DNA from 3 places in the Dyella sp. Tek66A03 genome. Region 3 is predicted to be linked to each of the others. Evidence: predicted binding sites of a transcription regulator. Region 3 holds the regulator's gene; each other region holds the start of a gene.

Region 1 (10,015 bases), 1.3 Mb from region 3:
CTTCCGATCTGCGCGAGGAAGGAGACGCCATTTATCTCAACGATAAAGGCATGGTCAGTTTCGATCGCAAGGTGAGAAAGGACGTCTTCTATTTCTACAAGGCGCAGTGGTCGACGGAGCCGGTGCTCCATATCACCAGTCGCCGTTACGTCGATCGCGCTTACCCGGTGACCGACGTTCGGGTCTACAGCAATGCCGATAAGGCTACCCTGGCCGTAAATGGCGTGGCACTGGGCGAGGCAGCTTGTCCCGAGCGCATCTGTGTCTGGTCAAACATTGCCTTGAGGCCTGGCAAGAATGAGGTGCGTGTGAGCGCCCTGATTCATGGCCACGCGCTTAGCGACACCATCACCTGGAACGCACCTGACGCCGCCCATGGCATGCATATCAAGTCGGGCAGCTTGAGTGGGCTGATGACCGCTGATGGTCAGCGCTTCGGTTCGGACAATTTTTTTGCCGGCGGCGAAGGCAAGACCTTGAACCCGTTCCCGCATGGCTCCAACGAGTCGCGGCCCGACGTGTCGCCAAGACAGATCAAAGACGCTAAAGAGCCGGCGCTTTATGCGGCCTATCGTGAGGGAGCGTTCCAGTACCGCATCCCCTTGCCCAACGGGCGCTGGCAGGTGACCTTGTTCTTTGCCGAGCCTGATGCCACGGCAGCAGCGTCGCGCACCTTCTCGGTGAAGACCGGCGCTACAACCGTGCTCGATCACTTCAATCCGTCGACTGCCGCCGGCGGTGCATTCAAGGCGGTTGAGCGCCACTTCCCCGTGGAGGTCAAGGACGGCAAGCTCGTTCTCGATTTCGTGCCCGAGGGCGGGTCGGCCATCGTGTCGGCCATCGCCGTAACGCCCAACTGAGTCCGGCGGCGGCGTTCACCCTTCAAGTGTTGTTTGCTCGTCCTTTCGGCGCGAGGTCCATCTGATGTTCACCCACGGCCGGCGCTGGTGGATTATTTCCCTGGTCGCCCTCGGCACCGTTCTCAATTACCTCGCGCGCTCCTCCCTGTCGGTGGCCGCCCCTACCCTCAAGGCGGCGTTCGACATGTCGACGCGCGAGTACAGCTGGGTGGTGGCGACGTTCCAAGGGGCGTATACGGTCATGCAACCCATCGCCGGCTGGTTGCTGGACCAAGTTGGCCTGCGCCTGGGCTTTGCCTTATTTGCCGTAGGTTGGTCTCTTTCCAATTGCGCTCACGCGTTCGCAAACGGCTGGCTGAGCCTCGCCTTCTTTCGCGGGCTGTTGGGCATGACCGAATCCGCCGCCATACCGAGCGGATTGAAGGTCGTCTCCGAGTGGTTCCCTCCCAAGGAACGTACGGTGGCCACCGGTTGGTTCAATATCGGCTCGTCGCTCGGCGGCATGATCGCGCCGCCCCTGGTGATCTTTTGCATCTTGCACTGGGGATGGCAGGTCGCGTTCGTCGTCACGGGCGGTTTGGGATTCTTATGGGCGGCCCTGTGGTATGCGGGCTATCGTCAACCTGAGCATGACCCGAAGCTGGGCGCCGCTGAGCGCGCGTACATTCTTGACGGCCGGTCGATGAGCCCACCCGTGGGCAAGGCAGATGCGTGGCACACCGTGTTGGCGTCACGCGAGTTCTGGAGCATTGCCATTCCACGCTTCCTGGCAGAGCCCGCCTGGCAAACGTTCAATTTCTTCATTCCGCTCTACTTGTACGAAGCCCGCCACATGGACCTGCAGCAGGTGGCGGCGTTTGCATGGCTTCCCTTCCTGGCGGCGGACGCCGGTTCGCTCTTCGGCGGCTACCTGGCGCCGTGGCTGATGCGTCGCTTCGGCGCTTCGTTACTGACCTCGCGCAAGCTGGTCATGACGCTCGGCGCATCGCTGATGATGGGTCCCGCTGCTATTGGACTCGCTGATAGCGCGACCTTGGCCATCGTGCTTTTTTGCGTGGGCGGCTTTGCTCACCAGATGTTATCGGGCGCACTGATGACACTCTCAGCCGACATTTTCGATAGCCGCGTCGTAGCCACCGCGACCGGCATGGCGGGTTCGGCGGCATGGATAGGGGGACTCGCGTTCTCGCTCGTGGTCGGCGCGTTGGCGGACCAGCTCGGCTATCACCCTTTGTTTGCGAGCTTGGGTGTGCTGGATATCATGGCGGCCGTGGTCCTGTGGATCCTGCTGCGCGAACGGCAAAACCATCACGGATGAACTTGCTGATCGGGCTGCCCGGTGGCCAGTGACCGTGCTGGACGAAGGTGTTTTCTTCGTGGCCTCGAACGTCACACTACGACGCCCGTTGCCCTTCACCTCGTGGACCGCGTTCACCTGTCTTCACGAATCCTCATGAAGGTGGCGAAGCGAGGCTTGCCGCTTGAGGTCGTGCCGCGGTATCGATAGGTCACCTGACTGCCGACGGGCGGTGGGTTGCCGCGCTGTTCGTCGGTGAAGCCCGAGCCCAATCGGAAACGCATTCCGTCCGGCGTTTCGACCAGCAATGCACCCAGCATGCCGCTGTATTTTCCCTTGCCGGGGAGATGCGCGATCACGCGGGCCTCCGCGTCGTCATAGGGTTTGAACTTCAACAGATCATCGTTGCGCCCTGCGCGATAGAGGGAGGCGCCACGGTGCAGCATCAGACCTTCGCCACCTAGTTGCGCCACCTGATCCAGCCTCGCTTTAAGTGCGGCGTCGTTGGCAACTTTGTATTGCGGGACGTACTGCACCCAGGATACGTTGAGCCTATCTACCGTTCGCTTCAGCACCGCGATGCGTTCGGTAAATGGGCCGTGATGTGCCGGCAGATCGAACACCATGTAACGAACGCGACGCCATGCGGCATCGTCGGCGGGCTGTTGGCGAATGATCGCCGACGCCACCTCGAATTCCCCACGCCCTACCCAAAGCTCGCCATCCAGCGGCGTCTTTGGCCAGCCAGCCGTGAACCAGGCGGGTGAATGGATGGAGGCGCCACTGCGCGTGAGGAGTTTTTCGCCGTCCCAATAGCCGCGCACGCCATCGTATTTTTCGCTGACCCAATAATCGTCAAGCGCGATGCCAGCGTGATAGACGTTCGCCAACATGATCGGCGACGCCACCTGCTCTGCGAGCGCGGGTGGGCTCGTGACAAGCGCGAGCAAAATGAATAACACACCGAGAACGGCGCTGGATCTGGCGGGCTGGCGCATGACGTTCCCCTATCGCAACCTGTTCCAGATGCTGAAGGTACGCCTCCGACTTGGTCGAGGGAGCCGGTGCACTGCCTGCTATTCGGTCGCTGTCCGCCTGAAATCCCTGCCAAGCAAGAACGATCCAGGGCGACGCACGGCACTTCGCGCAGCTTTGAAAAGCACAACGGGCGCCTAGGCGCCCGTTGTTTTTCCCAGCCTCAGAGCTACGCGATCAGAGCGCGTAGTACATCTGGAACTCCAGCGGATGCGTGCTGGCGCGGTAGCGGGTCACTTCCTGCATCTTCACGCCGATGTAGGCGTCGATGAAGTCGTCGGTGAACACGCCACCGGCCTTGAGGAAGTCGCGGTCCTTGTCGAGCGCTTCCAGCGCCTGGTCGAGGCTGGAGCACACCTGCGGGATGTTCTTCTCTTCTTCCGGCGGCAGGTCGTACAGATCCTTGTCGGCCGGTGCACCCGGGTCGATCTTGTTGATGATGCCGTCGAGGCCGGCCATCATCAGCGCGGTGAACACCAGGTAGCCCGAGTTCATCGGATCAGGGAAGCGCACTTCGATACGACGGCCCTTCGGGCTGGACACGTACGGGATGCGGCAGCTGGCCGAGCGGTTGCGGGCCGAGTAGGCCAGCATCACCGGCGCTTCGTAACCCGGCACCAGGCGCTTGTAGCTGTTGGTGGTGGAGTTGGCGAATGCATTGATGGCCCTGGCGTGCTTGAAGATGCCGCCGATGTACCACAGCGCCGTCTGCGACAGGCCGCCGTACAGATCACCCGCGAACAGGTTATTGCCGTCCTTCGCCAGCGACTGGTGCACGTGCATGCCGCTGCCGTTGTCGCCAACGATGGGCTTGGGCATGAAGGTGACGGTCTTGCCGTTCTGGTGGGCGACGTTCTTGATGACGTACTTCATCGTCATCAGTTCGTCGGCCTTCTGCACCAGGGTGTTGAAGCGCACGCCGATCTCACACTGGCCGGCATTGGCCACTTCGTGGTGATGCACTTCGACGACTTGGCCGAGCGACTCCAGCACCTTGCACATGTCGGCGCGAAGGTCACCCAGCGAATCGACCGGGCTGACCGGGAAGTAGCCGCCCTTCACACCCGGGCGATGACCGGTGTTGTTGTCCTCGTACTTGTAGCGCGAGCTCCACGCAGCTTCTTCGGAGCCGATTTCGTAGAACACGCGGCCCATGTCGTTCTGCCACCGCACGGAATCGAAAATGAAGAACTCCGGCTCTGGGCCGAAGAAGGCCGTGTCGGCAATGCCGGTGGACTTCAGGAAAGCCTCGCCGCGCTTGGCGATGGAGCGCGGGTCGCGGCCGTAGGCCTGCATGGTCGACGGCTCGAGCACATCGCAATGCAGCACCATCTGGGTGTGCGAGCTGAACGGGTCGATGTAAGCGGTGTCCGGATCCGGCAGCAGGATCATGTCGGACTCGTTGATGCCCTTCCAGCCGGTGATCGACGAGCCGTCGAACATCTTGCCGTCCTCGAAGGTGCCTTCGTCGATGGAATGCGCCGGGAACGTGACGTGGTGATGCTTGCCGAGCATGTCGGCAAAGCGGAAGTCGACGAATTCGACTTCGTGTTCCTGGATCAGATCGAGAACTTTCTGGGCGGACATGGCAAACCTCGAGGGTTGAAAGGAGAGAACAATGACCCTTATTAGCAAGGCGTGTGCCACGCCATAAAAACCTGGCACGACAGTGACTTAAAGGGTCAGGCCAGCAACGGCCAAGACCGATTTGCACATTAATGGTGCAATGTTGACTGGAGCTTGCCCAAAATTGCGGCAACCGGACAGCGCACTGCCCAGCTTAGCGCACAGCCACGGCACCGGACATCCAGCAAAGCGCGGCAGTCGCCTTCTCCGCGTTAAGGCCCATGGCCTGGCAGCCTTGGCATCGCTCGACCAAGCTTGGAACGAAAAGGGTCGGGCATGTGCCCGACCCTCTTGGTTCCGGCCGCGAAGCAAGGCTCCGCCGCCACTGGCCAGACTTACGGCGAGGCCGGCAGCGTCACGCCACCCGAGGCTGCGGTGCCCTGCAGTCGCACGGCCTGCACCTTGGCACCGGTCGGGATGACCAGCGGCGCACCGGTGGAGTCCACCACGCGGAGCGACTGGAAACCGTTGCCGGTGCTCTGCCACTGGTAGACGTCACCCGTGCTGCCTACCCACAGGATGTCGGCCAGGCCGTCGCCGTCGTAGTCGGCGATGCTGGACATCGCATAACCCTTGGGCACGTCGCGAGTCTGCTGGTCGACCACGGTGAAGCCATTCATGATCCACCAACCCATCTTGTTGTGTGCCGGATTGGTCCAGATCAAGTCGGTCTTGCCGTCACCATTGAGGTCACCGGCGCCATACAGGACGAAGCCAGCTTGGTGATCGGCGACGCGCTGCCTGACGAAGTCACCCGCCTGGTTGTTGATCCATACGTAGACATTGTTGTTGGAAGGATTGGTCCAGACGATATCGGCGTAGCCGTCGCCGTTGACGTCAGCCACGGTGGGCACATAGCCCGGCATGGAAGCCATCGGGGTCGGGGTTTCCACGCCGAAGTGGTAGCTGCGAGCACCGCGGACGAAGACCAGTCCGAGATCGAGCTGCCACCACTCGATCTGGCCCGTGCTGTTGTTCATCCACAGCAGTTCGTCCTTGCCGACGCCATCGAAGTCGCCCGCACCCACCAGGGTCCAGTTCGGATCGTAAGGGTTGCCTACAGCATGGGCCAGGTAGCTGCCTTGCCCGCCCGAACCACTGGACAGCCAGACCTTGAGTTGATCGTCGGGGCCGGTCCAGGCCAGGCTGGCCAGATCGAATCCGGGCACGAAGAAGTTCGGCCCGGTGCCCGACGGATCGTCGATGTGAGGATAGAAGGCGCCGATCGCGCCGATCGTGTAACCCTTGGCGACCGACTGCGACTTGGTTTGTAGCGCGATACTGCCCTTCATCGCGATGTCGGTGAAGATACCCGCCACCGGATCGACCAGCGCGATGTCGCTGTAGCCATCCTGCCCCGGCAGATACGGACTCAGGAAGTCGCCCGGAGAGGCGTAACCGCGCTTGCGAGGCTGGTCGTAGGCCACCATCGCATTGACCAGGTTTGCCACATTGACGCTGCCCAGGCCGGTCGCGTAATCGTAGCCGGCGCCGGTCTTCCAGGCCGGTGCCAGCGCGACATCGCCGCCGTGGCTGAGCACACCAAAGCTGTTGCGTGCCGCACCGCTAAAGCAGTCGCTCGTGCCGACGTAGCAGGGCTCGTCGATGTCGCCCTGGGTGATGTCGTTGAATACGCAATGGTTGGTGAGCGACGTGCCGTTGGACGAATTGCACGCACTCAGCTTGGCCTTGTTCGGTGATGCGTTCGTGCCGTATTCCCTCGCGCCCAGCTCATACAGTGCCGGTGCGATGTTGCCATGGCTCTGACCCGAGGCCTGGTTGATCAAGGCCTGGATGCCAGCCATGGCCGGCGCTGCGAAGGACGTGCCACCAGCGCTGTTGAACAACACGTTGTCCGGATTGCTGTAGTCACACGAGGTGCCCCCAACATTCGGGTCGGACATGCAGAAGATCAGCGCATGGCCATACAGGCCGTTGGCCGCGAACAGGGCGATATCCGGTTGCATGCGCGTAGCGCTGGATGGCGCGCCGTAGACGCCCGTCTGCCAGATCGGCTGGCTCCACAAGACGCTGGGGCCCCCGCTGCCGCCCGCGGTGTTCATGTAGTTTTGGCCTGTGGCGGCGTTGCACGCCGTCACGCCGTTCTTGAGATTGAGTACCGCATCGAGCTTGCTGCTGGCGCAGGAGTCGTTCCAGGTCTGCTCCGGGATATAGCCCAGCGCGGAAAGCCCGCCAGCCAGGTTGGTCGAGGTCCAGTAATGGGCCGTCTTGCCGAAGTCGTCGAAGTCCGTGCCACCTACCGACACGTTGAACGGCGTGGATGACATCGCATTGACGTTGATGCCGAATGATGCGGCGCGTTGGTTCTGGTCGCAGCCAGCCGAGCCTGCATCGCCGGAAGACACATAGACCGTGACGCCTTCGGCTGCAGCCTGCTGCCAGATCAGCCCCACCGTGTTGACGACATTGGTGATGCTGAGGACTTCGCATTCACCGTAGCTGAGGCTGAATACCGGCGGTGGAGGCGCGTCCTGATTGTTGAGCATGTTGAGCGCCGCCGTGAACGGGCCGAACGTGGGGCTGTTGCTGTCATCGCAGGAAGCGAACACCACGTGCGCATCCGGTGCCGCGGCTCCGATCCATTCCGCATCCAGCGCCGCCTCGCCCTCGTCCCCATTGCGGCCCGGGTCTGCGCAGCTGGTGTCGCCGGCAAACGCGACCGGATTGAGATAACTGACCGTGCCCTTGGCGTCAGCCGGCAGGAAGGCGCTGCGGAAAGTCGCGATGTCAGCTGGCAGCACGTCGGTACGCTCGAGCACCGCCACCGTCTGGCCCGCGCCACGAATCGGCGTGGCCTGGCCCCAAAGCGGCTCCACGTTGTAGATCTTGTTGAAATCTGCCGGCGCGACGTCGTAGATGGTCTGCTTGTTCAGATCGCCCGGCGGGACGGTGTAGTCCGGGCTCAAGGCCACCTGCTGCCACTTGCCCGAGTGCTTATCTTTACGGACCACACCGACATTGTGGTACTGCGGTTTTGGAAAAAAGTTGTCCAGCGACGCAACACCCATCACCACCGGCGACAGCGCCTCAGGAATTTGTTGCTCGCTCGTATTCGCGAAATGCGACTCGCCGTTGAGCTGGTAGCTATGCATCTGGGTATGGAAGGCGTTGCCGACTGCCGACGCCGTGCCCGAGAAGCGGATCATCATGCCCGTGGGCAGGACCTTGTCGACCTTCAGGCCCTGCGAGGTCAGCCACTGCGTCACCTTGGTAATGTCCGATTGCGCCGGGCCAAACATCGAGCCGACCTGCGTGGCCGTCAGCCACTGGTGATAATGCGGCGAGCTCGGATTGTTCAGCTCATTGACATAGGCGTCGAATCGGCCTTGCTTTTCCGGACTGCGCTTGAGTAGCAGCGTCATGTTGTGGATAGGCACGGCGCTGGACAGCGCACCCGCATCATTGGCAATGGCGGCCCTGAGTGCACGGCTGCCTTGCACCGTGACCAGGCGCTTGTTATCCACCGCATCGGTAATGCGTGCAGTGTCCGGCGCGAGCGCCGGCACCGCAGTGGCAGGCGCGGTGGCCGCCGTGGCGCCAAGCGGTATGGCGCCAAGCAATAAGAATCCTGCGGCGAGCAAGCCGCCGTATCGAATCATAGGCATGTTCTTTCCTCCCAAAGATGGACGTGCGTCCACAAATTGATGTGTGCCCACCCGTTTCTGGGCAACATCGCGCACCGGCGTCTCACACAAGCCCAGCTCGGCACGGTTTCATCGCACTGACATCATTCAACGATGAAATCGCTTCGTCCCACTCCATCCATGGGCCGCACGATGGTGACTGGCGGACCACAGATGCAGGCCCCCTGCGACTTTCACTGCCGTTTTCCCCAAACCCGCACTGTGCCAACGCCGGGGGCTGGCACAAGAGGGCTCCCTACGGAAAGTAGGGAAGACACTGTTCCCCGTCACGCACGACTTCTTCGCTCGACTTACCAAATCTCATCGCGCAACATCGGCAAGCCGCCGAAGACCTGGCATGCGGACATGCACATTCGCCTCAGTACTGACCACTCATCGAGAAAAGCGATGTGGCACCGCCTTAAAGCCTGGTTAGACCGTATTCCGATCAGTGACCCTGTCGATCGGCGCAACGCCGTCTTCATGCAGATCTTCCTGGCCTTCGAAGGCTGCCGAACGCCACTGATGAAGATCTACTTGTTGTCGTCCGAGTGGGCTTACATGACAGCCGCCTTTTTCGAGAAGACGGCATCGGGCAAGAGCCTTTCCATTACCGTCGACCTGGGAACCGACCTGGCCATGACGGTGGCCGCCTGGCTTGGCGTCTACCTGATCCGCATCGGCAAGTTCAAACAGGCCGTTACACAATTCCTTGCCGTACAACTTGTCTCGGGTCTGTTTGCTTACGGGACCTTCGGATACAAGGTGTCACCAGGCGATTCGCTGCTGGTCATGGCGCTGGCCCTGGGCGGCCTAATGCTCGGGCGTCGTGCGCTATGGGCGATTTATGTCTCGATACTGCTGATCTTCGCGGCAGGCATGACGTCGGATTACCTGCACGATCCGAGCGTGCATCGCGGTGTGTTCGCCGCGTATAGCAGCCTGCTGTTCCGCACGTTCAGCTATGCGCTGATCACGATCATCCTGGACCGAAGCATCGGCGCGCTGCGCGAGGCGCTGGCGGAATCGGATATGCATCGGCGGCAATTGCAGCTGGAGATGTTGGAACGCGAACGCGCGCAGGAACAATTGCTGCACGCCCACAAGATGGAAGCCGTCGGCCAGCTGGCACAGGGCATTGCGCATGATTTCAACAATGTGCTCGGCATCATCCTGGGCTTTGCGAGAGAACGTCACCGGCTGGACGAGCCCGACGCCGAACCTCGCGCGGACGCGATGGCGCTTGCGCAAGCGCTTGCCGGCGTCGAGATGGCTGCACGTCGTGCCGACTCGATCAGTCGCAAGCTGCTCAATTTCAGTCGACGCGACTCTCCCCACGTCGAGATCTTCGATGTGGCAGAGGCCACGTCGGACCTGCATCCGTTGTTGCGCCAGTTGTTTCCGTCAAATGTCTCGATGTCCATCCAGACTCCCGGCTACCCGCTGCCCATCCGCTTTGATCGCAGCCAGTTCGAACTGGCGATCCTGAACATTGCGGCCAACGCCCGGGACGCTATGCCAGAGGGCGGCGGGTTTGAAATCGTCGTGGCGCC
Region 2 (10,015 bases), 110 kb from region 3:
GCTTCCGCGAGGACCTGTTCTACCGCCTGAGCGTGTTTCCGCTGGAGATGCCGGCGCTGCGCGAGCATCTGGAGGATCTTCCGGAGCTGGTGGCCGAATTCAACCAGCGCCTGTCGCGTCGCGGCCTCGCCGGCGTGCGCTTCAGCGCGGGCGCGGTGCATGCGCTGCACGGCTACAGCTGGCCGGGTAACGTGCGCGAGCTTTATAACCTGGTGGAGCGCCTCTCCATCCTGTACCCGCACAGCGAGGTCAGGGTGAGCGATCTGCCGGAAAAATATCGCGGCCAGCAGATCATCGAGGAAGTGCGTGGCACCGCCTTGCTGTCGTTGATGGTGGGGCAGTCGAGCGTGATGTGCGAGCCGATGACGGTGGTCCCATCCGACTCGCTGGTGATGTTGCCCGAAGGCGGACTCGATCTGAAGGATCACCTTGCGGATATCGAGGTGGGCTTGATCCGTCAAGCGCTTGACGTCACCGGTGGCGTGGTCGCGCATGCGGCGAAATTGTTGCGCATGCAGCGCACGACCCTGGTCGAGAAGCTGCGCAAGTACGGCTTGCAGCCGAGTTTGCAGGCCTGAATACGCAAGTTTTGCGTATGGCACGGCTTGTGCATTTACAGCTCAGTTTCCCGTCACGCGTTGGAATTCCGTCATGACCCAGATCGACGTCAATAGCCTGCTGTCGCAGATGCGCCAGCTCTCCTCACAAGTGCATGCGCCGGAACAATCGTTCACGGCGGCGACGCCGGGGCAAACCGATTTCTCGAGCTTGTTGAAGCAGTCCATTGCGTCAGTGGGCGACACGCAGATGGAAGCCGGTCGCATGGCCGCCAGTTTTGAGCGTGGCGAACCCGGCGCCGATCTCGGTCGCACCATGGTCGCCGTGCAGAAGGCCGATCTCTCGTTGAACACACTGACCCAGGTGCGCAACAAGCTCGTCGATGCCTACAACAACGTCATGAATATGCCGGTCTGACCGGTTCCATGACGCAGCCCTCCCTTCCCCAGAGCACGAGCAGTCTTCATGGCCGATAACGCCCTAGCGACGACCGACGACAAGGCCGGTGCTCGCCTGGATCTCAAACAGCTTGCCCGCACACCGGCCACGCGTCAGCTGTTGCTGCTTATCGGTGTGGCGGGCGCGGTCGCGCTGGGTGTGGCTGTGGTGCTGTGGTCGCGCGGGCCCAATTACGGCTTGCTGTATGCCGGGCTCGAACAGAAAGATGCGGCTGCCGTAACGCAGGCGCTGCAGGCTTCCAACACGCCTTATACCTTGGGCCCTGATGGCAATTCGATCATGGTGCCGGCGTCCGATCTGGCGGCGATTCGCCTGAGGCTTGCCGGGCAGGGGCTGCCTCAAGGGAGCGCTTCCAGCACCACGGTGCCGGGTAGCGATTCGCCGTTTGGCATGAGCGACCTGGCCGAGCGCACACGCTACCAGCAGATGCTGGAGACGGATCTGGGCAGCACGATCGCGGGCCTGCAATCGGTACGCGCGGCACGCGTGCACCTGGCGCTGCCCAAGCCATCGGCGTTCATTCGCGATAGCCACGAGGCCAGCGCATCGGTGCTGGTTACGCTGTATCCGGGGCGTCAGCTCGATTCGAGCCAGGTAGCGGCGATCGTGCACCTGGTGGCATCGAGCGTGCCCAACCTTGATCCCAAGCAGGTATCGGTGGTCGACCAGCAAGGTCAGCTGCTCACCAGCACCGATCCAGGTAGCGCCAGTGCCGTGGGCGATACGCGCCTGCGCCTGGCAACACGCATCGAGAACACTTATGCGCAACGCATCGAAGAACTGCTGACGCCACTGGTCGGGCCGGGCAAGGTGCGTGCGCAGGTCTACGCGGACCTGGACTTCAGCGAGACCGAGAAGGCCACCGAGACCTACGGCCATGAACATCCCGCGTTGCGCAGTGAACAGACCAATAGCGAGCAGCGCACGGGTGGCGCCAGCGATGGCGGCGTGGCGGGTGCACTCAGCAACCAGCCGCCCAATACGGTGGCCCAGCCGACAGCTGCGCGCCCGGCGGCAGGCAAGGCCCCCGGCAAGGCAGGGGCGACCACGGAACAGTCCAGTGGACCGGGAGAGACGACCAGTAGCGCCACGCGCAACTACGAGTTGGATCGCACCATCAGTCATGTCAGCGACCCGGCCGGCCGGCTTGCCCGCCTCACCGTGGCGGTCGTGGTCGACAACAAGAGCATGCCGGGCGAGAAGGGCAACAAGAGCGTGCCGTTCACCGCGCAGGAGCTTGAGCACCTCACCACGCTCGCGCGCAATGCCGTGGGCTACAACGAGGCCCGCGGCGATAACGTCAGCGTGATCAACCAGCCTTTCCATCAGGACGTCTCGGGTGATGTCGCGCCACCGCCGATGGCGTTCTGGGAACGGCCCGGCATGCTCGATCTGATCAAGCAGGGTATCGGCGTGCTGATTGCGCTGCTGGTTGCCTTCGGCCTGCTGCGACCACTGCTGCGTGGCCTGGGGCGTCCGGCGGCGCCGGGCCAGGGCCTTGCGTTGGCGAAGCAGCAGACACCGTCGACGATTTCCGTCCGTGTGGATGACGAAGACGATGGCAATGAGTTGGGTCGCCTGGCCATCCCGCCGGCGATTGCCTACGAGCAACGCATTGGACTGGCGCGCCGCATGGTCGGCGAAAACCCGAAACAGGTGGCGCAGGTGGTCAAGAACTGGGTGGTCGAAGATGGTGGTTGATGACACGCGCATTTCGCCATCGCGCGCCACCAGCGTCGCAAGGCTTTGGAATGCTTGCGCACGGTCGATATGCCGTAGCAACGCCGCGTGTATCGCCGCGGCACATCGACCCGGGTCGGGTACGCAATCAAGCGGGTGGAACGGACTATGAAGGCAGACTTGCAAATCGGCGGCGCGCAGCGCGCGGCCATCCTGCTGCTCACGCTGGGCGAGCAGGACGCAGCGGAGGTGCTGAAGCATCTCAGTGCGCGTGACGTGCAGGCGGTCGGTTCGGCCATGGCCAGCCTCACCAACGTGTCGCGAGAGCAGGTGGAGCTAGTGCTCGATCGCCTCAACGACGACATGGGCCGCCACACCTCGCTCGGCGTCGGCACCGAGGAATACATCCGCAAGATCCTGGTCAATGCGCTGGGCGAGAGCAAGGCGGGTGGCCTGATCGACCGCATCCTGCTGGGCCGTTCCAGCAAGGGCCTGGAATCGCTCAAGTGGATGGAGAGCCGCGCCATCGCCGAAATGATCAGCCAAGAACATCCGCAGATCATCGCGCTGGTGCTGGCCCATCTCGAGCCCGACCAGGCCGCCGAAGTCATTGGCTACCTGCCGCCGCGCGTGCGCAGCGACGCGGTGATGCGTATCGCCACGCTCGACGGCGTGCAGCCGCACGCGCTCAACGAGCTGGATGAGATCATGGAACGCCAGTTCTCAGGTAATACCAAGAAGCTCAAGTCGGCCAGCGTGGGTGGCCTCAAGGCCGCGGCGAATATTCTCAATGCGATGGAAACCACCCGCGAGAACGAACTGATGGCGGCCATCCGCACGCATGATTCGGGCCTGGGTGGGCGTATTGAAGAACTGATGTTCGTGTTCGAAGACCTCGGCGACCTGGACGACCGCAGCATGCAGACGCTATTGCGCGAAGTGCCCACGGCGCGCCTGGTCACCGCCCTCAAGGGCGCCGAGCCGGGCGTACGCGAAAAAATCTTCGCCAACATGTCCAAGCGCGCGGCCGACATGCTGCGCGACGACCTGGAGGTGTCCGGTCCGGTGCGTGTGAGCGAGGTCGATTCCGCGCAGAAGGAAGTGCTCGGCATCGCGCGGAAGCTCGCCGATTCGGGGGCGATCAATCTCTCCGGCACCGGTGACGAGTTGGTCGCATGAGCGCCGTCCTCGATCGCGACAACGTCGTCTCGTTCCAGCGCTGGCTGCCGCCCGAGATGGGTACGCCGCCGGTGGCGGAGGTGGCACCCGCCGAAGCGACGGTGCAACCTACCGTGCGCGACCTCGAAGCGCTGGAACAACAGGCGCGCGACGAAGGCTACGCCGCCGGGCATGCGGAAGGCCTGGTCGCAGCGCGCGATGTGTTGAATGAGCGCATGGCGCGGCTCGACTGGATCCTGGAAGCCGCCGCGCGACCCTTGCGCTCCATGGATGAACTGGTGGAGCTGGAACTGGCGCGCCTGGCCATGACCGTGGCGCGGCGGGTGGTCGCACATGAGTTACGCGTGTCGCCTGACCTGGTGGTCGAAGCCATACGGCAGGCCGTGCTGGTCATGCCGGCCGCGACGACGAAATTGCGCGTGCGTCTGCACCCCGAGGATCTCGCCCTGCTGCGTTCGCTGCACGTAGCCGAGCCCGACTGGCAGCTGGTTGCTGACGGCAGCTTGGAGCGCGGCGACTGCATGCTGGAAAGCGAACGCTCGCGCCTGGATTCACGGGTCGAAACTCGCATGGCCGCCGTGGTCGATGCCGTGATCGGCGCCGAGGCGGAAGACATTGATGCCGATGCCGACGAGGTGCGCGGATGAACCCGCCGGCCGACGAGTCGCCAGCTAGCTTGTGGCAGGAACGCTTGGCGCGCCGTCGGCAGCGCGCCAGCGGTACGCGCATGCTCACGGTCGAAGGTCGCCTGCGCCGGGTGGTCGGGCTGACCCTGGAGGCCGAGGGCTGCGAGGCGCCGCTGGGCGCACGCTGCATGGTCGCCACAGCCGACGGCAAGGAACTGGACACCGAGGTGGTCGGCTTTGCCGACGAGCGTCTGTTGCTGATGCCAGTGACCGAGATGCACGGCGTGCTGCCGAATGCACGCGTGCGTCCGTGCGCACATACCAGCGGCCTGCCGGTCGGCATGGCCTTGCTTGGCCGGGTGATCGGCGCCGACGGTGTGCCGCTCGATGGCTTGGGGCCGCTCGACGTGGAAGAGCACGCTTCGCTCAAGCGCGAGCCGATCAATCCCATGGCGCGCAAGCCCATCGATACACCGCTGGATACGGGGGTGCGTGCCATCAATGCCTTGCTGAGCGTCGGTCGCGGCCAACGCCTGGGCTTGTTCGCCGGCTCAGGCGTCGGCAAATCGACCCTGCTCGGTATGATGACGCGCTACACCGACGCCGATGTCGTAGTGGTCGGGCTGATCGGCGAGCGTGGCCGCGAAGTCAAGGAATTCGTCGAACATACGCTGGGCGCCGAAGGCCGTGCACGTGCCGTCATCGTGGCGGCTCCCGCCGATGCGCCGCCGCTCAAGCGCCTGCGTGGTGCGCAGTACGCCACCGCCATCGCGGAGTGGTTTCGCGATCGCGGCCAGCGCGTACTGCTGCTGATGGACTCGATTACGCGCTACGCGCAGGCCCAGCGCGAGATCGCACTCGCCATCGGTGAGCCGCCAGCCACCAAGGGCTACCCGCCGTCGGTGTTTGCCATGCTGCCGGCCTTGGTCGAGCGCGCGGGCAACGACGCCGAAGGCCGCGGTTCCATTACTGCGTTCTATACCGTGCTTACCGAAGGCGACGACTACCGCCACGATCCGATCGCGGATGCGTCGCGCGCCATTCTTGACGGTCATATCGTGCTCTCGCGCGATCTGGCCGAGGCGGGTCATTACCCTGCCATCGATATCGAGGCGTCGATCAGCCGCGTGATGCCGGCCGTGGTGACACGTGAGCATTTGCGTGCGGCCCAACGATTCCGCCAGGTCTATTCGGCGTATCGTCAGCAGCGCGATCTGATCGCCGTCGGTGCGTACCAGAAGGGTTCCGATCCTCAGGTCGATCACGCCATCACCATGTGGCCGCGCCTGCGCGATTTCCTGCAACAAGAAGTGGATGCGCCGATGTCGCTCGCCGATGCCATCGCCGGGCTTGAGCAGCTTACCGCCGGAGGCACGCCGTGACATCGCGCGCCAATCGCCTGCAACCCGCCGCCGACGTCGCGCGCGAACGCCAGGAAACAGCCATGCAGCGACTGGCCGAGCAGCAGCAGCGCGTGGCCAAGGCGGAGCAGCAGCTCACCGAGCTGCGCCGCTACCGGGAGGAGTACGCCGACACGTCCGGTGGGGTCAGCGTCGCTGCCTTGCTCAACCGCCGCCAGTTCGTGGAGCGTATCGACCAGGTGATCGCCCAGCAGACCACCGAGGTCGCCCGGCTGCACCGGCAACTGGACCACGTCCGGGGCCAGTGGCACGACGCACACTCGCGCGAACGCGCGTTGGGTAGCGTGATCGATCGCTATCGTGAGCAGGAGCGCAAAAGCGAGGAACGCCGCGAGCAAGCCGAGGTCGACGAGCGCATGCAGCATCGTCGCTCCCATCAGAGGTGGTCGTCATGAAGACGGCGCGTCCCCATGCCTTCCCGGAGAATTCCGCATGACGCCACCGCTTGCCCTTGCCGCGAACGTGACGCCGCCGTCCGCGCCATCCGTACCTGCATCGGCAGGCAACAGCTCGTCCGACGGTAGATCGCCCAGCGCTTTCGCCGCGCCGCTGCATCAGGCACGCCAACAGCAATCGGCGCAACGACCTTCAGCGTCGGCCCACGCGGCCTCGGCAGCGAATGCGTCGACGTCCCCCTCGTCGAGCACGACATCCACGGCGGCAGCCGCGTCAACATCGATGCCGACCAGCAAGCCGTGGAACCCCGCGGGCAAGGACTCCAAGGACGACGACAAGCAAGCCACGACTACCAACGCGAACCCGCCGACCAGTGCAGCGGCGGCGATGCTCGCACTGCTCGGCCAGAGCATCCCCGCCAACGCGGCTCCGACGCCAGCGGCACCGGCAACCAGTGGCAGCGAGAGTGCGGCCGTCACCGCTTCGACCCTACAGGTTTCGGGCATGCCCGGCATGCCGCTAACGGGGGCAATCCAGGCATCTGCTCAAGCCGATGCCGGCGACGCGGCGGATGCATCAACAGCAACCGACGGATTGCAGGACAGCGCGCTATCCGCCCTGGCGGGCGCCGCCGATGACGGCACGACCCCCATGACGACCGCAGTTGACGCGAAGCTCGCGACTGCCGCGCAAACCACACCGGCTACCTCGGCGCGAGGCGATCGCAGCGATCCACTCGATGCCCTGCGCAATCTGACCGCGCCCTTCATGCAAGCCCAGGCATCGGCACCGATCGCCGCGACGCCTCATGCCGTGACCATGAATGCATCCGTGGGCACCCCGTCGTTCGCGCAGGAGCTGGGCCAGCACGTGGCCTGGCTCGGTGGCCAGGACATCAAGGAAGCACGTATCACGCTGCATCCCGAGGATCTCGGTCAGCTCGAGGTGAAGGTGAGTGTGCGGCACGACCACGTCGACGTGAGCTTCATCGCGCAACATCCCAATGCCGTGCACGCGGTCCAGCAGACGCTGAGTCAGCTGGACTCCATGCTGGCCCACCACGGTCTTACCTTGGGGCAGGCGCAGGTGGAGCAGGGTAACCATGGCGGCGCGGGGCAGGGGGCTACACCGGGTTCGTCGGGCAGCGGTGATGCCGGGGCCGCGGACGATGGGGATGTCGCCCAGGTGGCGGCGCCGGTGGTGCAGGCGCTGGGGTTGTTGGATACGTTTGCCTGATCTAGGGTTTCTTTCGGCCGTTTAATTCCGCCGCGACATTTGTCGTATTTGCTCGTCATTCCGGCGAAGGCTTGAGGCGCTTTACAACAGCGCAGCTGGTCATCCAGTGGCTTCCGCTCTGGTTTAGCGTCGCCGCGACCTGGCTCGCCTGCCGCGGGCTTCCGTCCTCCTGCCGGAGGCCGGGTTACTTTTCTCTGTTTGGCCAGAGAAACGTAACCAAAAGAGAGGCCACCCCGATGGCGCGCCTTCCGGGCTAACGCCCTCCAGGTACGCGGGTGGGTTACGGAGGTTTGTCGACAGGGCATCCTGCCCTGACGACAAACTGGCCGGCATCCCTGCCGGCCACCCTGCGGGCTTTTCCTCCACCCACCCGCGCGCCAAAGGGGCCCGAAGTGCCAAGAGCTAAAAGCTCAAGCAACAGCACAAGACCGATGAGCAGCGCACCGCGCTGCTCGAGCCCTCGGGTTTGGCTTTTTGACCTTCGGGCCCCCTGTGCGGCGGTGAGGGTCGGACGATCAGGCCCGCAGGGGGATCGACAGGGATGTCGATCCCTTTTCGTCAGGGCAGGATGCCCTGTCGAAAAGCCCGGCCGACCCTCACGGACTTGCCGAGCTAACAGCTCGGCAAGCGCCAAGCGGGGGTGCCCTTCTCTTTGGTTACTTTCTCTTGGGCAAGCAAGAGAAAGTGACCCGGCCGTCGGCAGATGGTCGGACGCCCGCCGCAGGCGAGCCAGGTCGTGGCAATAAAACACCAGAGCGAAAGTCACTGGATGACCAGCTGCGCTGTTGTGAAGCGCCTCCAGCGTGACCAGCCCTTCGGCTGTTGAGAGCCGCTGGGATGACGGGCAAAACGGCTGCGTGATCGGACGCTTTGTGCTCGTCGGGCGATCGAATGGGACCACGACCAGCGCGGTATCCGCGCAACACCAGCCCCCGCGACGAGCTTCCGACAACCGTCGCCAACACGTCGCGACTAATCCCCGACGCGCGTCAAGAAAGCGCCGCGGCGCCCTGCGGGATCCCGCAAACCCAGCAATCGCAACGTTTTCCAGCGATGGCATGGCGTTTGCTATCAGAGGGCATGGGGCGCCTTTTAGCGAGGTGTCGACGCATCGTGACTGATAGGGATTGGGGTTGGCATGGCTCAGAACGAGCAGGGTTTTGAAGCACCGGCAGCAGCAGCGACCAAGCGCTCGTCGCCGCTGATCTGGGTGATGGCTTTGGCGGTACTGGCGATGGCCGGTGTATGTGCATACGTGCTGATGGGGCAACGTCATCAGGCAACGGCGGAAGGCGCAGAACCCAAGGTGGCTGAGTCGAAGCAGGAGCAGTACTTGCCGCTGGATCCGCCGTTCGTCGTGAACTTCCGCGATGACCAGTCCATGCGTTTCCTGCAGGTCGGCGTCAGCCTGATGTCGCACGACGCGGCGGCGCTGGCGGCGGCAAAGGATGCCGAGCCAGTGATTCGCAATGCACTGGTGATGCTGTTCAGCAGCCAGGACTACACCATCCTCAGCGACTCCGCGGGCAAGCAGAAATTGCAGGCGCAGGCGTTGGCAGCCGTGCGCAAGATCGTCGGTGACCGACTCGGTCGCCCCGGCGTCGAAGCGCTGTATTTCACCAGTTTCGTAATGCAGTGACGGGCGGGCGCACAGTCCATGAGTGATCTCCTTTCGCAAGAGGAAATCGACGCCCTGCTCGACGGTGTCGAGGGCGGTGCCGTCGAGACGGGCAATGACGAGCCGTTGCCCACCGATGCCGTCATAACCTACGACTTCACCCAGCAGGACCGCATCGTGCGCGGTCGCCTGCCCACCTTGGAAATGGTCAACGACCGTTTCGCGCGTTTCTTCCGCACCGCCGTGTTTGGCGTGTTGCGCAAGACCTGCGAAGTGTCGGTGCTCGGCGTGAGGATGATCAAGTTCGCCGAGTACGTGCATGGGTTGGCCGTGCCGAGCAATCTCAACCTGGTCCGCATCAAGCCGCTGCGTGGCACGGCGCTGGTGGTGATGGAGCCCCGCCTGGTCTTCACCGTGATCGACAATTTCTTCGGTGGCGACGGGCGTTTTCATGCGCGTATCGAAGGTCGCGATTTCACCGCCACGGAGAACCGCGTCATCCAGATCATGCTCGCTGAGCTGTTCGCGTCGATGGTCGAAGCCTGGGCGCCGGTGCTGCCGTTGCAGTTCGAATACATGAACTCGGAAATCAATCCGCAGTTCGCCAATATCGTCAGCCCCACGGAAACCGTGGTGGTGTCGCGTTTCCACGTCGAGCTGGATGGCGGCGGCGGTGAAATCAACCTCACTTTGCCGTACGCGATGATCGAGCCGATCCGTACCTTGCTCGATGCCGGCGTGCAGAGCGACCGCGTGGATCGCGACGATCGCTGGGCTGAGAACCTGCACGAAGAAGTGCTCGACGCGGAAGTCGAATTGAGTTCGCTGCTGCTGGAGACGCG
Region 3 (10,015 bases):
CTGATCCGGCCTCTCGGCCGTTTCAGGCTTAAGCCGCATCGCCGCGTCCACCGTCCGAGCGCTCCCACGTTTGACGGTACCGCCCTTCCGCCCACCTGCCGACACCTCCTATGTACCTGGCCGACCTACCCGCTGACATTCTTGCCCGTGCCGCCAAGGTCCGCCTCGTCGTCTTCGATGTGGACGGCACGCTGACCGACGGTCGCCTGTGGTACGGCGAGGACGGCCATGAAACCAAGGTGTTCCACGTGCACGATGGCCTGGGTCTCAAGCGCCTGCTGGCCAATGGCGTGCAAGTGGCGATCATGTCGGCGCGCATCAGCCACCCGGTCGCCCTGCGCGCCGAAGAGTTGGACATCGCACACGTCTATCAAGGCCAGTCCGACAAGCGCGCCTGCCTGGACCAGTTGATGGAGGCCCTGTCGCTGGCGCCGGAACAGGTGGCCTTTGTCGGCGACGACCTGCCCGACCTGCCGCCCATGCGCATCGTCGGCCTGGCCGTGGCCGTGGCCAACGCCCATCCCTGGATCCTCGAACAGGCGCACTGGCGTACCCGGCTTCACGGAGGCATGGGCGCGGCACGCGAAATCAGCGACATGATCCTGCACGCCCAAGGCAAGTCGGCCGCTGAGCGGGAGCGATGGCATTGAATCTGCGCAAATACCTGCGCGACCGCGGTATACCGGTGGCGATCGTGTTGATTGGCCTGGCGACCGGCGGCGCCCAGATGCTGTACTGGTGGCTGGCACCTAGCCCGAAGGAAAGCGACTTCGTCGGACCACCCCGCTCGGGTTACGTACTGACCAACTTCAAGCTGTGGGCTTTCGACGTCGATGGCCTGCCCAGCTTCCACATGGTCGCGCCCCACCTCGAACGGCGTGAGAACGACGAATCGCTGTACATCAATACGCCGAATTTCGAGATGCCCTCGAACCAGCCCGGCGTACCCCCGTGGCTGGGCAATTCGTTGTACGCCTGGGTCGACAAGAGCGGCACGCTACTGAAACTGCAAGGACCGGTGTTCATGCATCGCGCCGCCTTTGGCGATACGGCGGCGGCGGAAATGCATACTTCGGACGTGACCGCCTGGCCCAAGGAGAACCGCATGGAGACGGCGGCTCCCGCGCATATGGTGCAGGGCGACAGTAAACTTAGCGGAGTTGGCATGCGTGCCAACCTCAACACCAATCATCTGGAGCTGCTCGATGAAAGCCACGGCACGTACCCGCCGCGCAAAAACAGGACCCAAGCTGGGTCTCAGCCTGCTGTGCCTGCTGGGGCTGCTCATCCTGCAGCCGGCCCTGGCCAAGCAGGATGACCGTAATCAGCCGATGAATTTCGCGTCCAAGACCGTGGACGGCTTCAACCAGCCCAACACCATCACCACCCTCACGGGGAACGTGGTGGCCACCCAGGGCACGATGAAGGTCACCGGCGACGTCGCCAAGTTGCATCTGGACGCTGATACGCAGGTCGCACGCATCGTGGTCACCGGCAAGATGGCGCACATCGAGCAGCTGGACGACGCCGGCAACCTGATGCAGGGCGATGCCGACAAGCTCGACTATGACAACGTCAACGGCATTGCCGTGCTGATGGGCAACGCGGTGGTGCGACAACAGGGCCGCGGCGAGTTCCATGGCGACAAGCTCACCTACAACACCAATACCGCGCTGATTACTGGCGAAGCTAGTGGCGACGGCCTGGTGCACGGCGTGATCGTGCCCAAGACCAAGCCAGGCGCTCCGGCTGCACCAACCGCCAAGCCGGTACCGGCTCCCCCTGCCACCACGCCGACCAAGCCGGCAACCCAGCCGACCGGGAACCCGTAATCGATGCTTTCCGCTGAAGGTCTACAAAAAAGTTTCAAGGCACGCCAGGTCGTACGTGACTTCGCCTTCTCCATTCGCGAGGGCGAAGTGGTCGGCTTGCTCGGCCCCAACGGTGCCGGCAAGACCACCTGTTTCTACATGGTGGTCGGCCTGATCGAGGCCGACGCTGGCGTCATCAAGCTCGACAAGCAGGACATCACCGGCCTGCCGATGCATTCACGTGCCAAACTCGGCATTGGCTACCTGCCACAGGAAGCCTCGGTGTTTCGCCGACTCAGCGTCGCCGACAACATCATGGCCGTGCTGGAGCTGCGCGAAGGCTGGGACGAAAAGCGGCGTACCAGCGAGCTGGAAAGCCTGCTGGATGAATTGAAGATCGCGCACATCGCCGATCAGAAGGGCATCAGCCTCTCCGGTGGCGAGCGTCGCCGCGTGGAAATCGCCCGCGCCCTGGCCGCGCATCCCCGCTACATGTTGCTGGATGAGCCCTTCGCTGGCGTCGACCCGATTTCAGTGGGCGAAATCCAGCGCATCGTGCGCCATCTCAAGGAGCGCGGCATCGGCGTGCTCATCACCGACCATAACGTGCGTGAAACCCTCGGCATCTGCGACCGCGCCTACATCCTCAACGATGGCGAAGTGCTCTCGCGCGGCACGCCAGCGCATATTCTTGCCGACGAGAAGGTACGCGAGGTGTACCTGGGGCGCGAGTTCCGCTTGTAACACTTGGGCGACAGCTGAGCGACAGCGGTAAATCAGAGGTAGTACACGATTCCGCCTTTGACCTATGGCCGACCCTGGGCACAGGCGTTAGGATGACCCGGAAGTTCATTCGACCCAGCTGGCATGAAACCCGGACTGCAGTTTCGACTCAATCAGCAGCTCACCCTGACGCCGCAGTTGCAGCAGGCCATACGCCTACTGCAACTGTCGCAGCTAGAGCTGGAGGCCGAGCTGCGGCAAATCGCAGAGGGCAACCCGTTGCTCGAGTTTTCCGAGGACAACCCGGAAGACGTCGACGTCGACGGCGACGAGCGTGAGGTCGTGGATCTGCTGCCGGCCAGCAACACCAGCACCTCCGCCAAGGACACGGTGGACGACGCCGAAGCACCGGAATGGAGCGACGGAGACAGCGGCGGCGAAGATCCGATCGACTTCTCCGGCAGCGGCAGTGCCACGCGCAGCAACGGCAATGCCGACGACGACGGTTTCGAGCCGCAGAGTGCAGCGGCGGAAACGTTGCAGGAACATTTGCTGTGGCAGCTCAATCTCACGCATATGAGCGTGCGCGAGCGCACCATCGCCACGGTATTGATCGATGCGCTCAGTGCGGATGGCTACCTCACCGAGAGCATGGAATCGCTGATCGGCGCCCTGCCGCCGGACCTGAGGGCCAACGCGGCGGAAGTGGAGCAGGTGCGGCGTACGCTGCAGCGCTTCGACCCCACCGGCGTTGCCAGTGTGGATTTGCGCGACTGCCTGCGCGTCCAGCTGGAACAGTTCGATGCCGAGCTGCCGCAACGCGAATTGGCCTTGCGCATCGTCGACGGCGAGCTGGAGCTGCTTGCCCGCAACGACATCGCGCGGCTCGCGCGCAAGCTGCGCGCCAGCGAGGACGACACCGCGGCAGCCGCGGTACTGATCCGCAGCCTCGATCCCCGTCCTGGCGCCGCGCTCGATGTGACGCCAGTGGAGTACGTGGCACCGGATGTCTATGCACGCAAGGAAGGTGGACGCTGGCGCGTCAGCCTCAATCCCGACTGCCAGCCCCGACTGGGGCTCAACCAGCATTATTGCGGCCTGATCGCGCAGGCGCGCGGCACCGACGCCAGCTGGATGCGCGGCCAGCTGCAAGAGGCCCGCTGGCTGATCAAGAGCCTGGAGTCGCGCGCGGAAACGCTGATCAAGGTGGCCGAGGCCATCGTGCGTCGGCAAAGCGCCTTCCTCGATTACGGTCCTGAGGCGATGCACCCTCTGGTGCTGCGTGAAGTCGCCGAGGAAGTGGGCATGCACGAGTCGACCATTTCACGAGTCACCACGCGCAAATACATCCATACGCCGCGCGGTACTTTCGAACTGAAGCACTTCTTCTCCAGCGGCGTCTCCACCGAAGACGGTGGCAGCGCCTCGGCCACCGCCATCCAGGCCATGCTGCGCAAGTTGGTCGGTGCCGAAGATCCGCGCAAGCCGCTGTCCGATCAGGCCATTGCGGAGGAACTGCACCGCAAAGGCATTCAGGTTGCGCGCCGCACCGTGGCCAAATACCGCGAAGGCATGCGCATTCCAAGCTCCAGCGAGCGCCAGCGAGCCAGTTGAGGCGATACTTAATCAGCATCGCCTTAATACCTCTGCGACAAGGCGTCCCGGGAACTTGCCGGGATAAAAGACGTCCCCATTAGAGGAGAGAGTCTTGCTGAAGGAAAAGCTGTCATGTCTACCTGGTGAAGGTCCGCGTAACGCGGGCTTTGCGATAGAAGTGCATAGTGAATTCCCTGCCTTGAAGAGGAGATGGTGACCCCTTGGAACACCCCTGAAATTGAAGGTGCGATTGAAGGTGTGTCGGCCACGGTCCCGCGACCGGCGCATCGACCCCAGCCGCGACCAGCGGCAAGTATCAGAGGAGGCGCAACATGCAAGTACAACTCAGCGGTCAGCAGATTGAAGTCACCCAGGCTCTTCGGGATCACGTGAACAGCCGGCTCGACCGCCTTACCCGCCTCGACGATAAAATCCTCAGCCTCAGCATCGTGCTTTCAGTGAACAAGCTGCAGCAGCGCGCCGAAGGCACGGTCAACGTCTCGGGCGCCAGCCTGCACGCCGAAGCCCTTGAGGCCGACATGTACGTCTCCATCGATGTTCTGTTCGACAAGCTGGTCACCCAGCTGCGCAAGCATCGTGAAAAGATCTGCGACAAGCACCAGCGCGCCGTGCGCGAAGAGCGCCAATACGGCTGACCTGTTGCCCCGGCCCGCCCCGATCTGGGGCGGGCCGGATCCTTCCTTGGATCCCATGCAAAGTCTTTCCCTGCGACAACCTTCGCTGGTGGCGACTCCTTCTCCCCTCCGGGCGACCCGAAGGTAGTCCCTGTGGGAGATAAGGCTGGGATGAGGGGCGGGTGCTTGCGATGACGCTTCAATCGAGCGATCACGCCAGCTTGGCGCTTGCACAGCGAGCGATATGGCTCGGTTGTCGCGCGGTCGCGAGCACCCGCCCCTCACCCCAACCCTCCCTCCAAAGGGGAGAGGGAGCCAAGGGCCCGCCATATCGGCGGCAACGGCGCGAAAAGGCGCCCACTTGTGTGAACTGGCACAATGTCCATGTAGCTGCCTGGGCTTAGACGGCCCCCTACCCCGCGGCGCAAAGGACCTGGCTTGGATCGGCTTACCGCACGACAGCTCTACGATGGCGTTCACGAGCGCATGGCGCTGCGCTGGGTTTCCGGCATGCGCGGCGAATCGCGCGTGCTGGAACACGGCGCCACCACCACGCGCCGCCCCTCGCTGATCGGCTACCTCAACGTCATCTACCCGAACAAGATCCAGATCATCGGCACCGAGGAGCTGAACTTCCTCGACGGCCTGGATGCGCGCCAGCGCTGGGAAGCGATCAACAAGATCTCTGCCTACCAGCCGGTCGCCATCATCGTGACGAAGGATCAGGCGATTCCCGCCGACCTGCGGGAAGTGGCGGAGGAAACCAACACGCCACTGTGGATCAGCTCCAAGCGCGGCCATGAGCTGTTGACCTGGATGCAGTACTACCTGGCGCGTATGCTCGCGCCGAAGATCACGCTGCACGGGGTGTTTCTCGAGGTGTTCTCCATCGGCGTCCTGATCACCGGCGAATCCGGCTCGGGCAAGAGCGAGCTGGCGCTGGAACTGATCAGCCGCGGTCACCGACTGGTAGCCGACGACGCTACCGAATTCACCTTGATTGCGCCGGACGTGATCGACGGCGCCTGCCCCGAATTACTGCAGGACCTGCTGGAAGTGCGCGGACTGGGTGTGCTCAATGTGCGCGAGATGTTCGGCCATACCGCGGTCAAGCCCTCCAAATACATTCGCCTGGTGGTGCACTTGAAGCCGCTGCGCGAAGGAGAGGACACCGACGGGCTCACCCGACTCACCGGCGACATCGGCCATCGCGAGATCCTGGAAGTAAAGGTGCCGATGATTACCATCCCGGTGGCGCCCGGCCGCAACCTGGCCGTACTGGTGGAGGCTGCGGTGCGCAACCATATGCTCAAGAGCAAGGGCATCGATCCGGCCCAGACCTTCATTGATCGCCAGGCGCACCAGATGCGCCGGCTGCCTCCGTGGTGAACTCATGAGCGATATGACGCCAGGCCAAACCATCCACCAGCCCGACACGATCCACTTGATCGTGCTCTCCGGCATGTCCGGCGGCGGCAAGACGGTGGCCTTGCGCGCGCTGGAAGACCTCGAGTTCTACTGCGTCGACAATCTGCCCACCGCCCTGCTGCCACAGCTGGTGGCCGCGGTGAGCCGCGGCATGAGCGACAAGCGCCGCAACGTCGCCGTGGGCGTGGACGTGCGCAACCGCGAGGAAGACCTCAAGCGCATGCCCGAGATGTTGTCGGAACTGGCGGCAGAGGGCGTCGATGCGCACCTGATCTTCCTCGACTGCCGTGACGAAGTACTGATCAAGCGCTATTCCGAAACGCGCCGCCGCCACCCGCTGTCAGGGCGCGGGCTGTCGCTGGCCGATGCCATTGCCGAGGAACGGCGCTTGCTGCGCTCGCTCTCGGCGATTGCCGACAAGGTCATCGACTCCAGCGACATGAACGTGCACCAGCTGCGCCGGCTGATCGCCACCGGCTATGCGGAGGCCACGGAAGGGCTCACGCTGATGTTCCAGTCGTTCGCGTTCCGTCGCGGACTGCCGCTGGACGCTGATTTCGTATTCGACGCACGCTGCCTGCCCAATCCGCATTGGGACCCCAAGCTGCGCCCGCTTTCAGGCAAGGATGCAAAGGTACGCGACTACCTGGAGGCACAACCGCTGGTGGCCGAGTACTTCGCCGATACGGCGCGCTGGCTGGATGCCTGGCTGCCGCGCTTCGAGGCGGACGACCGCAGCTATGTCACCATCTCCATCGGTTGCACCGGTGGTCGCCACCGCTCGGTCTACCTGGTGGAAAAGCTGGCGGCCCACTATCGCGCGCAGCGCAACGGCGTGCTCACCTTCCATCGCGAACTCGAGTGATTGCCATGCTGTCTACATTGACTGATCGGAACGGCACGCCGTCATGAGCGTCGGCGTACTGCTGATGACCCACGAGGCGGTCGGCAAGGCTTTGATCCTGGCCGCCCATCACGTGATACCGAAGCTGCCTTTGCGGGTGGAGGCAGTGGAAGTGCCCGCACAGGCCGATCCGGATGTCATGCGAACGCTTACCGCCAAGCATGCCCGGGCTCTCGATGAGGGTGACGGTGTGCTGGTGCTGGCCGACCTGTACGGCGCCACGCCTTGCAATATAGGGCTTTCGCTGGGTGCGCTGGGGGTTCGTTTGCGCTGTGTGTCGGGGCTCAACCTCCCGATGCTGCTGCGCGTGCTCAACTATGCAGAAAAACCATTAGACGAACTGGCGGAGCTCGCCGCCAGCGGTGGACGCGGGGGAATTTTCATCGATCATGCTTGAACAAGACATAGTGGTATCCAACAAGCTCGGCCTGCATGCCCGTGCCTCGGCCAAGCTGGTACAACTGGTGCAGGGCTTCAAATCCACGGTCTGGCTGGTCAGCAAGGGGCGCGAAGTCAACGCGCAGAGCATCATGGGCGTCATGATGCTCGCAGCCGGCATCGGCACGCAGCTAACCGTCCGCGCGGATGGGCCGGATGAGGAATCCGCCATCCATGCCGTGGTCGCCCTGTTTGACCGCAAATTCGACGAAGGAGCCTGAGTGGGGAAAGTCATCGCCCGAGCACGCCGCCAGGAGGCCGTTTCCACGGCCCCATGCGTCGTGCCGTGCTGCCTTTTCGGGTCGAAAGCCCAGGTCGTGGTGGCCGGATGCCACCGGCTTGACCGACCGCACAAGTCGCTGCACCAGGGAGGGTACGCATGAGACAAACACTGACCGGCACCACGGCCGCACGGGGCATGGCCCTGGGACGGGCCCGTTTGGTCCAGCCAAGCCGCTATCTGGTCGACACGCGCCCGTTGAACGAGGACGAGGTCGAGGTCGAGCTGCAGCGCCTGCACCGGGCGCTGGAAACCGCGCGACAGGAGCTGCACGAGCTGCGCGGCAAACTGCATGGTGCCCTGGCGCGCGAGGTGAACGAGTTCATCGACGCGCACAGCCTGCTGCTGGACGACCCGGAGCTGCTGCGCGGCCTGGACGACCTCGTACGCATCGGCCATTACCGTCCGGGCGCAGCGCTCAAGAAGCAGCGCGATCGCCTCGCCGCCGTGTTCGAGGCGATGGACGATCCCTACCTGCGTTCGCGCAAGGAAGATGTGGACCAGGTCATCGGCCGGGTCATTTCCGCCTTGCAGCGCCAGACCAGCCGTGAAGAACGCAAGCTGGCCGCGCGCGTGGGCGAAATCCTGATTGCCGACACCATCGCACCGGCCGACATGGCGCACCTTGCCGGCAGCGGCCTGCTCGGCGTGGTAGCCAGTTCGGGCAGCGCGTACTCGCACAGCGCCATCCTCGCGCGCAGCCTGGACCTGCCCATGCTGGTGGGTGTGCGGGATGCCTTGTCGAGCATCCACGATGACGACCTGATCCTGCTCGACTCCGAGCGCGGCGAAGCCGTGGTGCATCCCACCGCGCAGGACCTTGCCCGCTATCGTTCCTGGCAACGTGAGGCCATACAGGAAGGCCGCCGCCTGGCCACCCTCGCCAATGCCCCCACGCGCACGCGTGATGGTGTCGACGTACGCCTGCTGGCCAATGCCGAGATGCCGGCCGATATCGCCATGGCGCGTGCGCGCGGCGCCGACGGCGTAGGCCTGTATCGCACCGAATTCCTGTTCCTTCGACAGAAAGGCCTGCCCACCGAGGACGAACAGTTCATCGCCTACCGCGACCTGGTCCTGGGCATGGGTGGCCTGCCGGTCACCATTCGCACACTGGACCTTGGCGCCGACAAGGCCGATGCCGCCGGCCTGGTCCTGCGCGGCGAAGACAATCCTGCCCTCGGTGTGCGCGGTGTACGCCTGTCCCTGCGCTACCCGGCCGTGTTCACCACGCAGATTCGCGCCATCCTGCGTGCGGCCTGCTACGGTCCGGTGCGCGTGCTGGTGCCGATGGTGACGCAGCCCGATGAACTCATCGCCGTGCGCACCCTGTTCAAGCTGGCGCGCCAGGAACTCAAGCGCGAGAACGTGGACCTGCCGGAGAAGCTTGCGCTGGGTGCGATGGTCGAAGTGCCCGCCGCGGCGATCAATGTGCGCGCACTGCTGGAGTATTCGGACTTCCTTGCCATCGGCACCAACGACCTCGCCCAGTACGTGCTGGCCGCCGATCGTGGCAACGATGCGCTGGACAATATCTACAACCCGCTGCAGCCCGCGCTGCTGCGCCTGTTGTCCTACGTGATCAGCGCCGGACGTCGCGCCAAGAAGCCGGTGAGCCTGTGCGGTGAAATCGGCGGCGACGTCAACTTCACAGCCCTGCTGCTGGCGCTTGGCCTATGCGAGTTCAGCATGCATCCGAGCCAACTGCTGCATGTGCGCGATCGCCTGGCTACGCTGGATCACGCCAACCTGCGTGCGAACGCGCCACGTATCCTGCGCGCGCATACGCACGAACAGGCAGAAGCGTTGCTCGCCGAGATTATCGGGTGAGTGATCGCCGTTGAGCGGACATCGGCGAGATCAGCCACGCCCGCTGAATGCGTCGCCCAGAAACGCTTCGATCAGTGCACCGCGATAACGCTGGCGATGCAGCAGCAGCGACAGCTTGCGTTGCAAATCGAGAAACGGCGTCTTCAGTGTTTTCAGGCGCCCGCTCATCACCGCATCGGTCACGGCCACTTCGGGCAGGCAGGCGATACCGAGGCCGGCAATCACCGCCTGCTTGATCGCCTCGGTCTGGTCGAGCTCCAACACCGTCTCACCCATTGGCAAACTGGATAGCGCGCGCTCGCTCAGGCTGCGCGTGGCCGAACCGGGTTCACGCAAGACCCAGCGCGCGCCGGCGAAATCATTCGGCTGC

What was found. The regulator sigma-54, encoded in region 3, starts transcription at its own class of promoters, with help from an activator protein. The targets are predictions, from matches to a motif close to TGGCACGNGCNTTGC.
Region 1: a site for sigma-54 is predicted at 4,824-4,838, ahead of glnA (type I glutamate--ammonia ligase). Genes of this name have one in related genera too.
Region 2: a site for sigma-54 is predicted at 8,610-8,624, ahead of ACT01B_RS16670 (flagellar basal body-associated FliL family protein). Genes of this name have one in related genera too.

What each region holds. Positions count from the first base shown of each region.
Region 1 covers NZ_CP199584.1:63,085-73,099, reverse strand. The annotation lists gene ACT01B_RS00320 (glycoside hydrolase family 2 TIM barrel-domain containing protein) at 1-860, shown strand, start outside; gene ACT01B_RS00315 (MFS transporter) at 925-2,178, shown strand; gene ACT01B_RS00310 (DNA ligase) at 2,292-3,155, opposite strand; gene glnA (type I glutamate--ammonia ligase) at 3,370-4,779, opposite strand; gene ACT01B_RS00300 (protease pro-enzyme activation domain-containing protein) at 5,154-8,444, opposite strand; gene ACT01B_RS00295 (sensor histidine kinase) at 8,604-10,015, shown strand, end outside.
Region 2 covers NZ_CP199584.1:3,715,848-3,725,862, reverse strand. The annotation lists gene ACT01B_RS16710 (sigma-54 dependent transcriptional regulator) at 1-578, shown strand, start outside; gene fliE (flagellar hook-basal body complex protein FliE) at 652-975, shown strand; gene fliF (flagellar basal-body MS-ring/collar protein FliF) at 1,024-2,718, shown strand; gene fliG (flagellar motor switch protein FliG) at 2,884-3,876, shown strand; gene ACT01B_RS16690 (flagellar assembly protein FliH) at 3,873-4,523, shown strand; gene fliI (flagellar protein export ATPase FliI) at 4,520-5,884, shown strand; gene fliJ (flagellar export protein FliJ) at 5,881-6,318, shown strand; gene ACT01B_RS16675 (flagellar hook-length control protein FliK) at 6,356-7,555, shown strand; gene ACT01B_RS16670 (flagellar basal body-associated FliL family protein) at 8,694-9,194, shown strand; gene fliM (flagellar motor switch protein FliM) at 9,213-10,015, shown strand, end outside.
Region 3 covers NZ_CP199584.1:3,821,344-3,831,358, forward strand. The annotation lists gene ACT01B_RS17145 (KpsF/GutQ family sugar-phosphate isomerase) at 1-4, shown strand, start outside; gene ACT01B_RS17150 (KdsC family phosphatase) at 111-650, shown strand; gene lptC (LPS export ABC transporter periplasmic protein LptC) at 647-1,318, shown strand; gene lptA (lipopolysaccharide transport periplasmic protein LptA) at 1,332-1,832, shown strand; gene lptB (LPS export ABC transporter ATP-binding protein) at 1,836-2,555, shown strand; gene ACT01B_RS17170 (RNA polymerase factor sigma-54) at 2,679-4,148, shown strand; gene hpf (ribosome hibernation-promoting factor, HPF/YfiA family) at 4,463-4,786, shown strand; gene hprK (HPr(Ser) kinase/phosphatase) at 5,252-6,154, shown strand; gene rapZ (RNase adapter RapZ) at 6,159-7,058, shown strand; gene ACT01B_RS17190 (PTS sugar transporter subunit IIA) at 7,102-7,494, shown strand; gene ACT01B_RS17195 (HPr family phosphocarrier protein) at 7,487-7,756, shown strand; gene ptsP (phosphoenolpyruvate--protein phosphotransferase) at 7,915-9,645, shown strand; gene ACT01B_RS17205 (LysR family transcriptional regulator) at 9,676-10,015, opposite strand, start outside.